2 regions of the Agarilytica rhodophyticola genome follow, and region 2 is predicted to be linked to the other one. Evidence: predicted binding sites of a transcription regulator. Region 2 holds the regulator's gene; the other holds the start of a gene.
The links. Region 2 encodes PhoB, which activates phosphate uptake and scavenging genes when phosphate is short. Its sites were predicted from a motif close to TGTCATAAANNTGTAACA; they were not measured.

Region 1 (6,231 bases), 100 kb from region 2:
TGATCTACCATTACTATTGCTGCTCTTAGATTTTACACGCTACTGCTTTCAATAATTATCGTCGACGTTCTAATTTTTTGCGCATCAATACAGCTAGTGTATTCATCGCTAATAGGAATCCTAGCAGCACCATAATCGCTGCCGACGTGCGTTCAACAAATGCTCTCTCAGGGCTGTCCGACCATAAAAATATTTGCACAGGCAATACTGTTGAAGGGTCGTTAACGCTACCAGGTATATCAACAATAAAGGCAACCATACCTATCATCAACAAAGGTGCCGTCTCACCCAATGCTTGCGCCATACCAATAATTGTTCCGGTCATCATACCTGGCAAGGCTAAAGGCAATACATGATGCCATATTGTTTGCATTTTTGATGCCCCCATTCCAAGTGCCGCCTGTCGAATTGATGGCGGAACAGCTTTAATTGCAGCCCGACTGGAGATAATAATGGTAGGTAATGTCATTAAGGTTAAAACCAAACCACCAACTAGGGGAATAGAACGGGGCATTTCAAAGAAATTTAAGAAAATAGCGAGCCCCAATAAACCAAAAATAACTGAAGGCACAGCAGCTAGGTTATTGATATTAACTTCAATAAAATCTGTAAACCGATTCACCGGTGCATATTCTTCTAAATAAATCGCCGCTGCCACCCCAATAGGAAAAGACAGCACTAAGGTAACTACCAGAGTAAAAAAGCTACCTAATAAAGCGCCCAATATACCTGCTTGCTCAGGTTCGGCAGAGTCACCCGATGTAAAAAATGCCTTATTAAACTTGGTTTTAACATGACCCGTTGATATTAACTTCTCTATCCATGTAACTTGTGAATTACTCAAACGACCAGTAAAAGGCTGGTTACTTTCTCTACTCTTAAAATACGTATCTACATCATCATCAGCCAGCAGCCAGTAAGTCACTTCTCGACCTAAAAGCTCAGGATGCTGAGTTAGTTGCTTGTGTAGGTGAAAATTTGCACCCACGCTGACCAAATTATAGAGTTCTCGCCTCTGCTTTCTGTCTTGCGGTTTGTCGATATGAGTAAATAGTGCATTTTGGATAATTTTACCATAATCGCCAAGGCGTAATTGCTCTTCACTACTTGCATCTGTGATGCCTAAAGAGGCAGGATCAAACTCTAATTGCAACTGAATATAAGTTTGTTGAAAGGCACCAATGCCATTACTGATAACTTGGTAAAACAACCCGATCAGAGCAAACAAACCAATAGATACAGACATGATGCCGTACATACGGAAACGTTTTTCAGCACGGTAACGCTTTTTAAGGCTTAATTTCACCTTATCAACGTGAGAAGTGGTGGAAGTGTTATCTGGGCGTTTTTTTGATTCATGCATTTCTATAACTACTCATAGTGCTCACGATATTTTTTCACCACATGAAGAGAAATATAGTTGAGTGAGAGAGTGACGATAAAAAGCACCAAGCCCAAGGCAAACGCGGCTAAAGTTTTGGGGCTATCAAACTCCTGATCACCCACCAGAAGAGTGACAATTTGAACGGTGACAGTCGTCACAGAATCAAGTGGATTAGCAGTAATTTTTGCAGCTAATCCTGCCGCCATCATAACAATCATCGTTTCACCAATAGCGCGGGATACCGCCAGCAGAATACTACCGACAATGCCAGGTAAGGCAGCAGGTATAACAACAAGCTTTACCACTTCAGAGGTTGTCGCTCCTAAGGCAAGCGCACCATCACGTAAGGACTGCGGAACAGCATTGATCACATCATCAGAGAGAGAAGAGATAAAAGGAATTATCATCACCCCCATAACAAGCCCTGCAGCAAGTGCGCTATCAGAAGAAACACGAACCACGCTGTCCAAACCTAACACAATAGCTACATCCCTTATAAAAGGCGCCACAGTGAGAGCAGCAATAAAGCCATAGACAACTGTCGGGATACCCGCAAGCACTTCAAGTAGAGGTTTGATAATAGCCCTAGCCCTGCGCGGTGCATATTCGGATAAATAAATAGCAGACATCAAGCCTGTGGGCACAGCAATAAGCATTGCGATACTGGCGATAAGGAGGGTGCCAGCAAAAAGGGGAAGAGCACCGAAGCCACTGTTTTTACCTGGAACTTGTTCACCATCATGAGCTTGCGGCGCCCACTCGAGACCAAATAAAAATTCGAAAACCGACACTTGCTGAAAAAATCGCAGCGATTCAAATAAAACAGAAAAAACAATACCTATCGTCGTCAAAATAGCGATACAGGCACACGCTAAAAGCATATTTTTAAAAATAGCTTCAACTCTGACACGAGCTTTCATTTTTGGGTGAATTTTAAGCCAAATGATAGCAGCGATAATTGCCATAGACAGCAGAACTACGATAGATACTAACCATTGGCTATTACGCTCTAAGCCTAAAATAAACTCGGCAGATGCAATAACGAAGGGCGGTGTATCACCGACGTATTGACCGTAAGCAACATTGTAAATTTTGTTTAGAATGAGGTTAATTTCATCTTTTTCTAACCCACGAATATCCTCTGGTAGTTGCTGTACAACAAGCATCTCGATGATATCTGCTTGGAAAATTAACCAAACACCTAGCAGCAACGCTGCAGGTATTGCCGACCACAACACCGTCAACATACCATAGTAAAATGGCAGAGAATTGAGGCCGGGGACACCTCCCACAGTTTTTGCCAAACTCATAGAGCGGCCGTAGCCAAGCGCATATATGGCAACAAGCATCACGATTATAAATACCAGTAATATAGAGGTACTCATAAAGTAAGACTCAGGGCTTGCACAAACATAGCGGTGATGTTTCCATGAATAATGAACATCTGATAGTAATCAGAATAGTTATTGGCGAATGAGGAGAGAAAAAGAATGCGCTACATTGGCCCACAGACACCAAGTAACATTGCGATTTATTATCTTATTTAAAATAATTTTAATCATAAAATTTCTTTTTACGCTCCTATATAAACTTCGATAGTGTATAAATATCAATAAAGGCAAATCCTATAAATGGCTTATATTCCTTGAAGAGTTTGTGTTTGCGTCACCCGTTGACCCATCTTTCGACGCATCATTTTACCGAGCGGTATCATGCCTTTATCTGTTAAATAGCCTTCTTCTCCCCAAGCTTTTTCACTGGTAAATTCGGCCAAGTATTCAGCAATACCAGGTATTACACCGATGTGGCTTTTTTTCACATAAAAGTACAGTGGGCGAGAAACCGGGTACGCGCCTGTGGCAATCGTATCAAGCTCTGCTTTGGCACCATCAATAATAGATGCCTGTACCTTATCGTTATTTTGATCTAAAAAGCTAAAGCCAAAGATACCTAATATGTCAGGATTACCAACTAGCTTCTGCACAACTAAATTGTCATTTTCGCCAACACTAATAAAGTGACCATCTTCGCGCAGAATCCTACAAATATTAGTGTATTGATCTTGTTTATTTGCTTTAAGAGCTTTAACCCATGCAAACATTTGGCAGCCACCTTCCATTGCTAATTCTAGAAACGCATCCCGTGTTCCAGATGTAGAAGGGGGCCCCAATACTTCAATCCTAATATTTGGCAAAATTGGGTCTATATCCGCCCACATCACATAAGGGTTCTCAATCACCGTATGGCTGCCATCGGGATTGGGCACATACTTAGCCAAAGCTAAAAAAATATGCTTTGTGCTTAGGCTCATTTGCTTAGATCTCACAGAATTAGCGAGAACAATTCCATCGTAGCCAATGAGAACTTCCATTATGTTCTTAACTCCATGTTTTCGACAGTATGCAAATTCTGACGCCTTTATTCTGCGCGAGGCGTTGGTGATATCGGGATACTGTACACCCAGGCCTTTACAAAATTCTTTAAAACCACCGCCAGTACCTGTTGCTTCTACAGTAGGCGTTTTAAATTTGGTTATCCTACCAAAGCGCTCTGCCACCACTTTCGAAAAAGGAAATACTGTTGAAGAGCCAACAATGCTAATAGAATCTCGATTAGCTGCAAATGTGACCGCTGAAAGAAGAACAGCAATCGATGTTAGCGCTATGAATATTCTATTGTTCATACTTTTACTCCGGTATTCGATCGGATTCTTTCGTATGTTATCGCGCATCTTAGGACGCATTTATAACACTTTTGTTACAGTTAAACGAAATATTACGTTTTTTGGTCAGTTTTTTTACATAGGCCATAAAGGCGCAATAAACATAAGCGACAAAAATATCGTCATTTTCACTCTGGTTGCTACACTTTAACCTCAAATCATAGATATACTCACAGTAAGAAGCTGCAGGCGCTAGACCAGCGGCGCTTGTTTGCTCTAACAATACTAATAACAAAAATACTTATATGATCAACTTCTTGCATTCCTTCATCAATGCTGTTGAAACACTCAATAATGTTCTGGCTAAGTACCTGGCATGGCTCACAGGGGTGATGGCCATCGTTATTTTCCTAATTGTCGTGGGCCGCTCCGCTTTTGACATGGGCTCTATTGCTTTACAAGAGAGCATTACCTACATGCATACCTGCGTCTTTATGGTATGTCTTGCTTATACTGCGCAAGAGGGTGGTCATGTGCGAGTCGATATTTTTTATCGACGCCAAGACACTGCCAGCAAAGCCTGGGTCGATGTTGTCGGAGCGACTATTTTTTTACTGCCGTTCTCACTATTCATGTTCGCAATCAGTTGGAATTTCGTCATCAGCGCTTGGCACATCAAGGAAGGATCGATTGATCCCGGCGGTATCCCTGCACTATATCTTATGAAAACACTGATTCCTATTGCCGCATTTTTATTGGCTTTGCGTGCCATAACGGAAGTTATTAGCAACTTACTACACCTCACATTTTTGCCTGCTAGCTCAGCACAGGCCAACGAGCAACCTAAGGGATAAACAATACGTGATTGAATTTCTACCGGTTTTAATGTTTATCGCCGTTTGTGCGGCATTGATGTTAGGTTATCCCGTCGCCTTTACCTTGGCTGGTACAGCATTAATTTTTGCCGGGATCGGCATCTTATTTGGTAGTTTTCAGGCTGAATTTTTGCTCAATTATCCTGAGCGAGTATTTGGCACTATGACCAATACAACACTGATCGCCGTGCCCCTATTCGTTTTAATGGGTGTCATACTAGAACGATCAAAAATCGCCGAAGAGCTGCTGTTAAACATGGCGCAAGCCTGTGGGCGTCTACCCGCAGGTCTTGGTATATCTGTGGTGTTGGTGGGTGCATTAATGGCCGCAAGCACAGGCATTGTCGGTGCAACCGTGGTCACTATGGGTTTAATGTCATTGCCCACTATGATGAAAAATGGCTATTCACCTTCTCTTTCCTGCGGCACGATCTGCGCTACAGGAACGTTGGGACAGATTATCCCGCCATCCATTGCACTAGTGATGCTCGGCGATATTATTTCAAGTGCCTATCAAGAAGCTCAGCTTGCCCGTGGTATTTTTAATTCTGCGCCCGTATCGGTAGGCGATTTATTTGTCGGTGCAATAATACCCGGTCTGCTCTTAGTTGTGATGTATATTGCCTATTTATTAGGCATTGGTATTTTGCAGCCAAATTCTGCCCCCAAATTAGCACCATCCGAATCCTATAGCCTTACATCATTAATAAAGAGCATTGCTCCTCCCATAGTGCTTATCCTTCTTGTATTGGGCTCAATTATCTCAGGCCTAGCAACCCCCACTGAAGCCGCTGGCGTCGGCGCAATTGCCGCATCGATCTTGGCTCTGACGAAGGGGCAAATGAATAAAGCAATGCTTGATCAGGTGATGGAATCCACGTTGAAAGTAACAACCATGGTATTTGCAATATTGTTGGGAGCATCTTTATTCTCTTTAGTATTCAATGGGTTAGGTGGTGACAAACTTATCCACAGTTTCTTTGAACACCTTCCCGGTGGTGTTTTTGTTGCCGTATTAGTCGTGATGATCGTGATATTCGTCCTCGGCTTCATTCTCGATTTCATTGAGATCACCTTTGTTGTTGTACCATTGATTGGACCGGCATTGCTGACTATGGGGGTTGACCCTATTTGGCTGGGTATTATGATTGCTATCAATTTACAGACATCTTTTCTTACACCACCTTTTGGTTTTGCACTATTCTATTTACGTGGCGTAGCGCCAGAAACCATAAAAACATCATCGATTTATCGTGGCGTAATTCCTTTTATTATGATCCAATTAGTATTGCTTGCTGCACTTGCACAAT
Region 2 (6,231 bases):
TTAGATTAAAAATTTTTTCTAAAATCAAAATGTAAATAAATAATCCTCTTCTACTGTTTCAACCCCCTCCTTAAATGGCATAAGCGTTCTTGTATCTTTTATATAAGCATTAATATGTTGTATTTCTTGTTGAGTGAATTCATTGATAGCACCGTTAAATGACGGGTGGCTGAGCCAGTGGTAAGAGCGTGTTTTAATCGGCGTAAAGCCACGTTGAATTTTATGCTCACCTTGGGCGCCTGGGTCGAATCGTTTTAATTGGTGTTGGATGGCATATTCAATACCCTGGTAATAGCAGCACTCAAAGTGTAATCCATCGAGATCTATCTGAGTACCCCAGTAGCGGCCGTAAAGCGTATCTTCGTCGCGCAGATATAGGGCTGCGGCGATCATATTATTTTGATGGTGGGCACTACATACTAATACTTGTTGAGGAAATTCATGGCCGAGTCGATGGAAAAAATCTGGACCTAAATAACCTGTGCGGCCACTCCTTTTAAGATAGGTACGATGGTAGAGCGCATAGAACTTGTTCCACTCTTCTGTCGTTAGCTCATCAGCATGACGCATACGAATATCGAGATCCTGAGAGAAAACTTTTTGCCGTTCCTTTTTTAAATTTTTCCTTTTTCTGGAACTAAAACTATTGAGGAAATCGTCGAAATCTTTGAAGCCTTGATTAAACCAATGGAACTGATAACCTTGGCGTTCAGTAAAACGGGCTTGCTCAAAAGTAGAATTATCTTGTGGGAATAAGCTGTGAAAGCCCGACATATTTTCTTCTTTTAAACAGTTCTTAATCGCTTCGATTATTGCTGTGTTGCATGACTGTTTTTGTTCGTTACTTAAATCCTTTGAAAAGCCTATACGAGGGCCTGTCGCCGGGGTAAATGGAATAGCATTAAGTAACTTGGGGTAATATTCGATACCCGCTTGATGGTAAGCGTCGGCCCAGGACCAATCAAAAACGTATTCACCATAAGAGTGCCCTTTTACAAACAGAGGCATTACGGCGATGATTTTTCCATTTTCTTCGATACTAAGATGTTTTGGCTGCCATCCCGTATTTTGCTTACCGGCGGTATCGACACTGTTAGATTCTTCTAATGCCTTAAAAAAGGCGTGCTGGGTAAATGGGTATTTTGTTTGCCAAAGTGCATCCCAATCTTGGGCCGCGATTTGTGCGATTGATTGATGAAACTTAACTTCCACAACTCACATACTCTTGAAAATGGTCGTGGAAGCTTACCTGAATCTATCTAGAGGTAACAGGTGTACTTTTCATAGTGGCTAACACTAAAAAAGGTATTAAGCGACTTTTTCTCGAAGTATTCGCTCGATGGGAAAATAGCAACTGAATGAACTGCCTTTGCCGAGATGGCTGGTGATTTTTAACTCTGCGTCATGTCGGGCAAGAACATGTTTCACAATCGCAAGTCCCAGACCTGTACCTCCTAGAGCGGTTGAGCGGCTATCGTCGACCCGATAGAAACGTTCAGTAAGCCTTGGGATATGCTTAGGGTCAATGCCTAAGCCACTGTCGGTGACGCTAACGATGCATGCCTCTTCAGTTTGAGTGACACTTATATCAATACCACCGCCCTCGGGTGAGTATTTAACGGCGTTAAAGGTGAGATTTGAGAAGGCACTGTGAAGCTCTTGGTTATTGCCCAAAATTGATACCCCTGCATCGCCACTCAGAGTAATCTGATGATGTATCTTCCCTCCCAACGCTTGGGCATCGGATACGATGGTTTCTAATAGAGGCGATAAGGCAACAGGTTTTGGTTTGAGCTCGGTTTGATCAGTTTCTAGACGGCTTAGCGTGATCAAGTCATTCACTAATGCTGTCATCCTATCGCTCTGCTGTAGCATTTGATTAAAGGCATTGCGCAGTGTTTTCGATAGGTCTGGGGCATCGATGAGAGTTTCTATATAGCCTTTTATGACGGTCAGAGGCGTGCGCAGCTCGTGGGAGACATTACTGACGAAATCCTTACGCATCTGTTCCAACAAATTAACACGAGTAACGTCACGGATAACAATCAAGCGCTCTCCTTGGCCAAATGGATGGACATGGAATTCTAAATGTTGACCTTCGTTTCTAAGAGACTCAAGTTCGAGGGGAGAGCTATAGCTTTGTGTTTCAAAATAGTTAATAAAACGTGGATTGCGGATAATATTGACTAATTTGTGGCCGCGATCGATATCTTGAAAGTTGAATAGGTCTTGTGAGGAGCGATTCCACCACTCTATATTTGCGCGACTATCGACAAGTATTACCGCATCTGCCAACGCGGAAGTCATTTCCTGTACACGTGTCACAACAGCTTGCAAGCGCACTTTGTCTTTTTCGTAGCGTCTTGAGAGAAGTCTTATATCGTCGGCAATTTCTCCCCATATGCCGCCGAAGTCATCACCCGGCGGGCCGCTACGACGGGCTTGCGCTGCCCAGCTTTCAAGTTGGGCCGTGCGATAGAGCAGCCATATAATAAATAGGAACAGAGCTATTGATAGCCATACGAATTCCGCATCGAATGAAAAGCCGATGACGAAGGAGGTGATGGTGACAAAAGCGAGCCAGCGAAGCTCAGTCTTTAGACCTCTACTCATAGTATGAGAAACGCTAGTTTAGTTGTGGGCAGGTGCTATTTTATTCGAAAACCGATAGCCAGCGCCACGTACAGTTTGAATAAATCTATCATGCCCTTGAACGCTTAGCGCTTTACGCAATCGTCGTATATGCACATCGACAGTGCGCTCTTCGACATACACATTGCCGCCCCATACATGATCTAACAGCTGGCTACGGGTATAGACGCGCTCTTGATGGGTGAGGAAAAACTCTAGCAAACGATATTCCGTTGGACCCATATTGATGGGTATGGTGTTGATTGTCACTCTATGACTAGTGGGGTCTAGGCAAAGACCATCAATTTGAATGGGTTCCTGTGCACTGTGTGATTCCGCTCGGCGTAACACAGCTTTCAAACGTGCAACTAGCTCTCTGGGTGAAAATGGCTTGGTAATATAATCGTCGGCACCGACATCAAGACCTTGGATTTTATTATCCTCTTCCCCTTTTGCTGTCAGCATTATAATAGGGATATCTTGTGTGACTTCGTTGCGTTTTAGCCTCCTAGCGAGCTCTATACCGCTGGTACCTGGAAGCATCCAGTCAAGGAGTATCAAGTCCGGTTTTTTATCAATAATTAAGCTGTGAGCTTCTTGTGCATCACCGGCCTCAAGCACATGGTACTCAGCCATTTCTAAAGCAACACGCAGCATGTCCCTAATAGGGGATTCATCGTCTACGACCAAAATTCTCTTATCTGGCATTAGGCATAACCTTTGGACTCAAGCTCTGGGAAATTGAATGTGAGCGACATGCGCATTAAATAAAGCTTTTGTTGCCGTTTTATGACAAGAATAGATTCTTTTGCGCTTTTAGGATAGGTTCCTCGGTTTTAAGTCCGGTTATAAGGCTTACAAAGTTTTAGTCGCATAGTCCCCAGCGATACCTACAAACACTGCCATACCGACCCAATTATTATTTAAAAATGCCTTAAAGCATAGTTGTGGCTTACGCTCTCGTATCAGATATTGTTGGTAAACAAAGAGAGCAGCTACAGCGAGTAAGCTGAGTTTGTATACAATGCCTAATTCAAATCGGCTACCCATCATATACAAGGCAATTAAAGTGATCACCTGTAAAGCTTTGGTGACTATCAAATCCGAATCTCCAAGCAAAATGGCGGTAGATTTGACTCCAAGCTTAATATCATCCTTGCGATCCACCATAGCGTAAAACGTATCGTAGATCACAGTCCATAGAACAACAGTAGTGTAGATGAGCCAAATAGACGGCTGCAGCTCTCCTGTCTGAGCGGTAAAAGACATAGGTACAGCCCATGCGAAAGCTGCGCCGAGGACGACCTGTGGCAGATGGGTGTAGCGTTTCATAAATGGGTAAGCACTAGCCAAAGCTAAGGCGCCTAGTGATAGCATTACCGTAAGTGTATTTGTTAAGAGCACCAAGGCAAATGCCACTATACATAAAACGGCAAATAAACCTAGGGCTTCTTTGCTACTCACAATACCTGATGTCAGTGGGCGATTTTTTGTTCGTTCTACATGCTTGTCAATCTTACGATCAGCAAAATCGTTAATGACGCATCCTGCCGAGCGCATTACGACTACACCCAATAGAAAGATGATCAGTACGTCCCAATCGGGAAACCCTTTCGCCGCTAGCCACAGTGCCCAGAGTGTTGGCCATGCAACGAGATAAATTCCAATCGGCCGGTCAAGGCGCATTAATTGTCCATATTGGATCAATTTTTCTTTATTCATAAGATGTTATGGCTCGAAAAAGGGGCAAGAATACACTATAGCTGAAGCACTATAAACTGACCTTATAAAACCGGCTATTTTAGCGCTGTGTGGCGTTGCTCATTTTGCCCATAGGCCCACTATGCGCGGCAATGAGCGCCTTACTCAGCACGAAAATAGCGCGCTTTTCTTTATGCCAATTTATATTGCTTCAGCTATAACTACCACTAATGAAAAACATTTTTACTTTTTTAAGGGATTTTTGTACAAAACCCTCAAACTTTGGCTAGGCTAAAGGAGCTGGGTAAATTTTATCTGTATTGTTTTCTCTATTAATATTCTTGTATTTATAGGGAGGACTTATTGGGGATAAATCCAGAGTTCTAATAATAAGTAAAGTACTCATTTTTCTCGACAGGTGCCTTCCAATAAGGTTGTTTGTATATTTTGGGCTAAGCCTATTATTTTTTGCGAATAATCTGGGAGATCACCTTTTAGATAATTTTGCGATAGGAGAGAAATATGCGAAAAGCTGATTTAGTTAATGCGGTTGCAGATATTGCGGATTTAAGTTTGCGTGAAGCTGATGATGCAGTGTCGTCTGTGTTTGAGCACATCACAAATGCACTAGCACGTGGTGAGCCTTTAAATTTAATTGGTTTTGGTTCTTTTAACGTTAAACAGCGTGCAGCAAGGCAAGGTCGCAATCCAAAAACAGGAGACTTAATTGAAATTGCAGCGAGTAAACAAGTTAGTTTTAAAGCAGGTAAAAACTTACGGGAACATATTATTTAAATTGATTCTCATTACTGAGTAAGTTGATAAAAGAAAATTTTCGCGCACTCGAATCAATATTTTAAGAATTTATATTTGACTCTTCCTTTTCATCTTATTCAGTGCCTTTTTATTGTGGTTGTAAGGTGTTCATAAATGGAATGAGCACTTCAAATGTACTACCGATACCATAATTACTTGTTACACTTATGTTTCCGCCTAACAACTCTACCAAGTTATTGACCAGAGCTAAACCTAGCCCTGTTCCTTCAATATCAATAGTCCTTTCATCATCGACTTGCTCAAAGCTCTGAAATAATTTTTGTATTTGATCTGCCGGAATACCTATACCTGTATCAGATACTGAAAGGCTGAGACACTCGCCAAGCTCAAGATCCGTTTTTTCACTAGCGACTAAATGAACACTACCTTCATTGGTATATTTAATAGCATTTGATAAAAGATTGATCAGAATTTGGCGAACTTTAGTTTTATCCGAGAATATTCGTAAATCTGTTGAGCTGGTGTAACGTAGGCATAAGTTTTTCTCCTGCGCAAGACTCGCAACTTGTTCTTTCGTTTCTTCACAGAGATCTGAAATGGCAAAATCACTAATATTTAAGCTCATTCGGCCTGATTCTATTTTAGTGACATCCAATGTTGCCGAGACGAGTTCGTTGAGTTGGCACCCTGCCTTTTTTATAAGTTTTAATTGTTCTAATTCTTCGTTAGACAATTTGCCTTCTGTGCGTGCTAATAAAATATCTGAAAAGCCTACGATAGCGTTAAGTGGCGTGCGAAGTTCATGCACCATTTTTGCGTAAAACTCTTTACGAGCTTTTGCTTTTTGCTGTATCGCTAGTGTTTCTGCCATTTTTTGCGCTGTAATATCGAAGGCGTAACCTACTAGAGTGGGGTTCTCATTGGCGGTCAAAAGGTGAAAGTGCCAAAGAAATACCTGGTTGTCCAATTCTAGCTCAAGTGTATCGTAGGCTTGCTCGGATGCTTGTAACCCTTTGGCAACTTCATCGATATTACGCGGTAAAGCGTAGGCATCCCCATTACTGTCGAACCCGTATTCCAGCAGTAGTTCCTGCAGCGCAGTATTACCAAACAATAATTGCC

Region 1: the regulator PhoB is predicted to act here: its motif matches at 4,140-4,157, upstream of BVC89_RS01115 (substrate-binding domain-containing protein).

Annotation. Positions count from the first base shown of each region.
Region 1 is NZ_CP020038.1:254,336-260,566, reverse strand. Features, by position in the region: gene pstB (phosphate ABC transporter ATP-binding protein PstB) at 1-11, opposite strand, end outside; gene pstA (phosphate ABC transporter permease PstA) at 56-1,363, opposite strand; gene pstC (phosphate ABC transporter permease subunit PstC) at 1,372-2,769, opposite strand; gene BVC89_RS01115 (substrate-binding domain-containing protein) at 3,021-4,067, opposite strand; gene BVC89_RS01105 (TRAP transporter small permease subunit) at 4,352-4,900, shown strand; gene BVC89_RS01100 (TRAP transporter large permease) at 4,959-6,231, shown strand, end outside.
Region 2 is NZ_CP020038.1:357,639-363,869, forward strand. Features, by position in the region: gene BVC89_RS01540 (GNAT family N-acetyltransferase) at 25-1,212, opposite strand; gene phoR (phosphate regulon sensor histidine kinase PhoR) at 1,309-2,613, opposite strand; gene phoB (phosphate regulon transcriptional regulator PhoB) at 2,632-3,339, opposite strand; gene ubiA (4-hydroxybenzoate octaprenyltransferase) at 3,487-4,353, opposite strand; gene BVC89_RS01560 (HU family DNA-binding protein) at 4,855-5,127, shown strand; gene BVC89_RS01565 (PAS domain-containing sensor histidine kinase) at 5,237-6,231, opposite strand, start outside.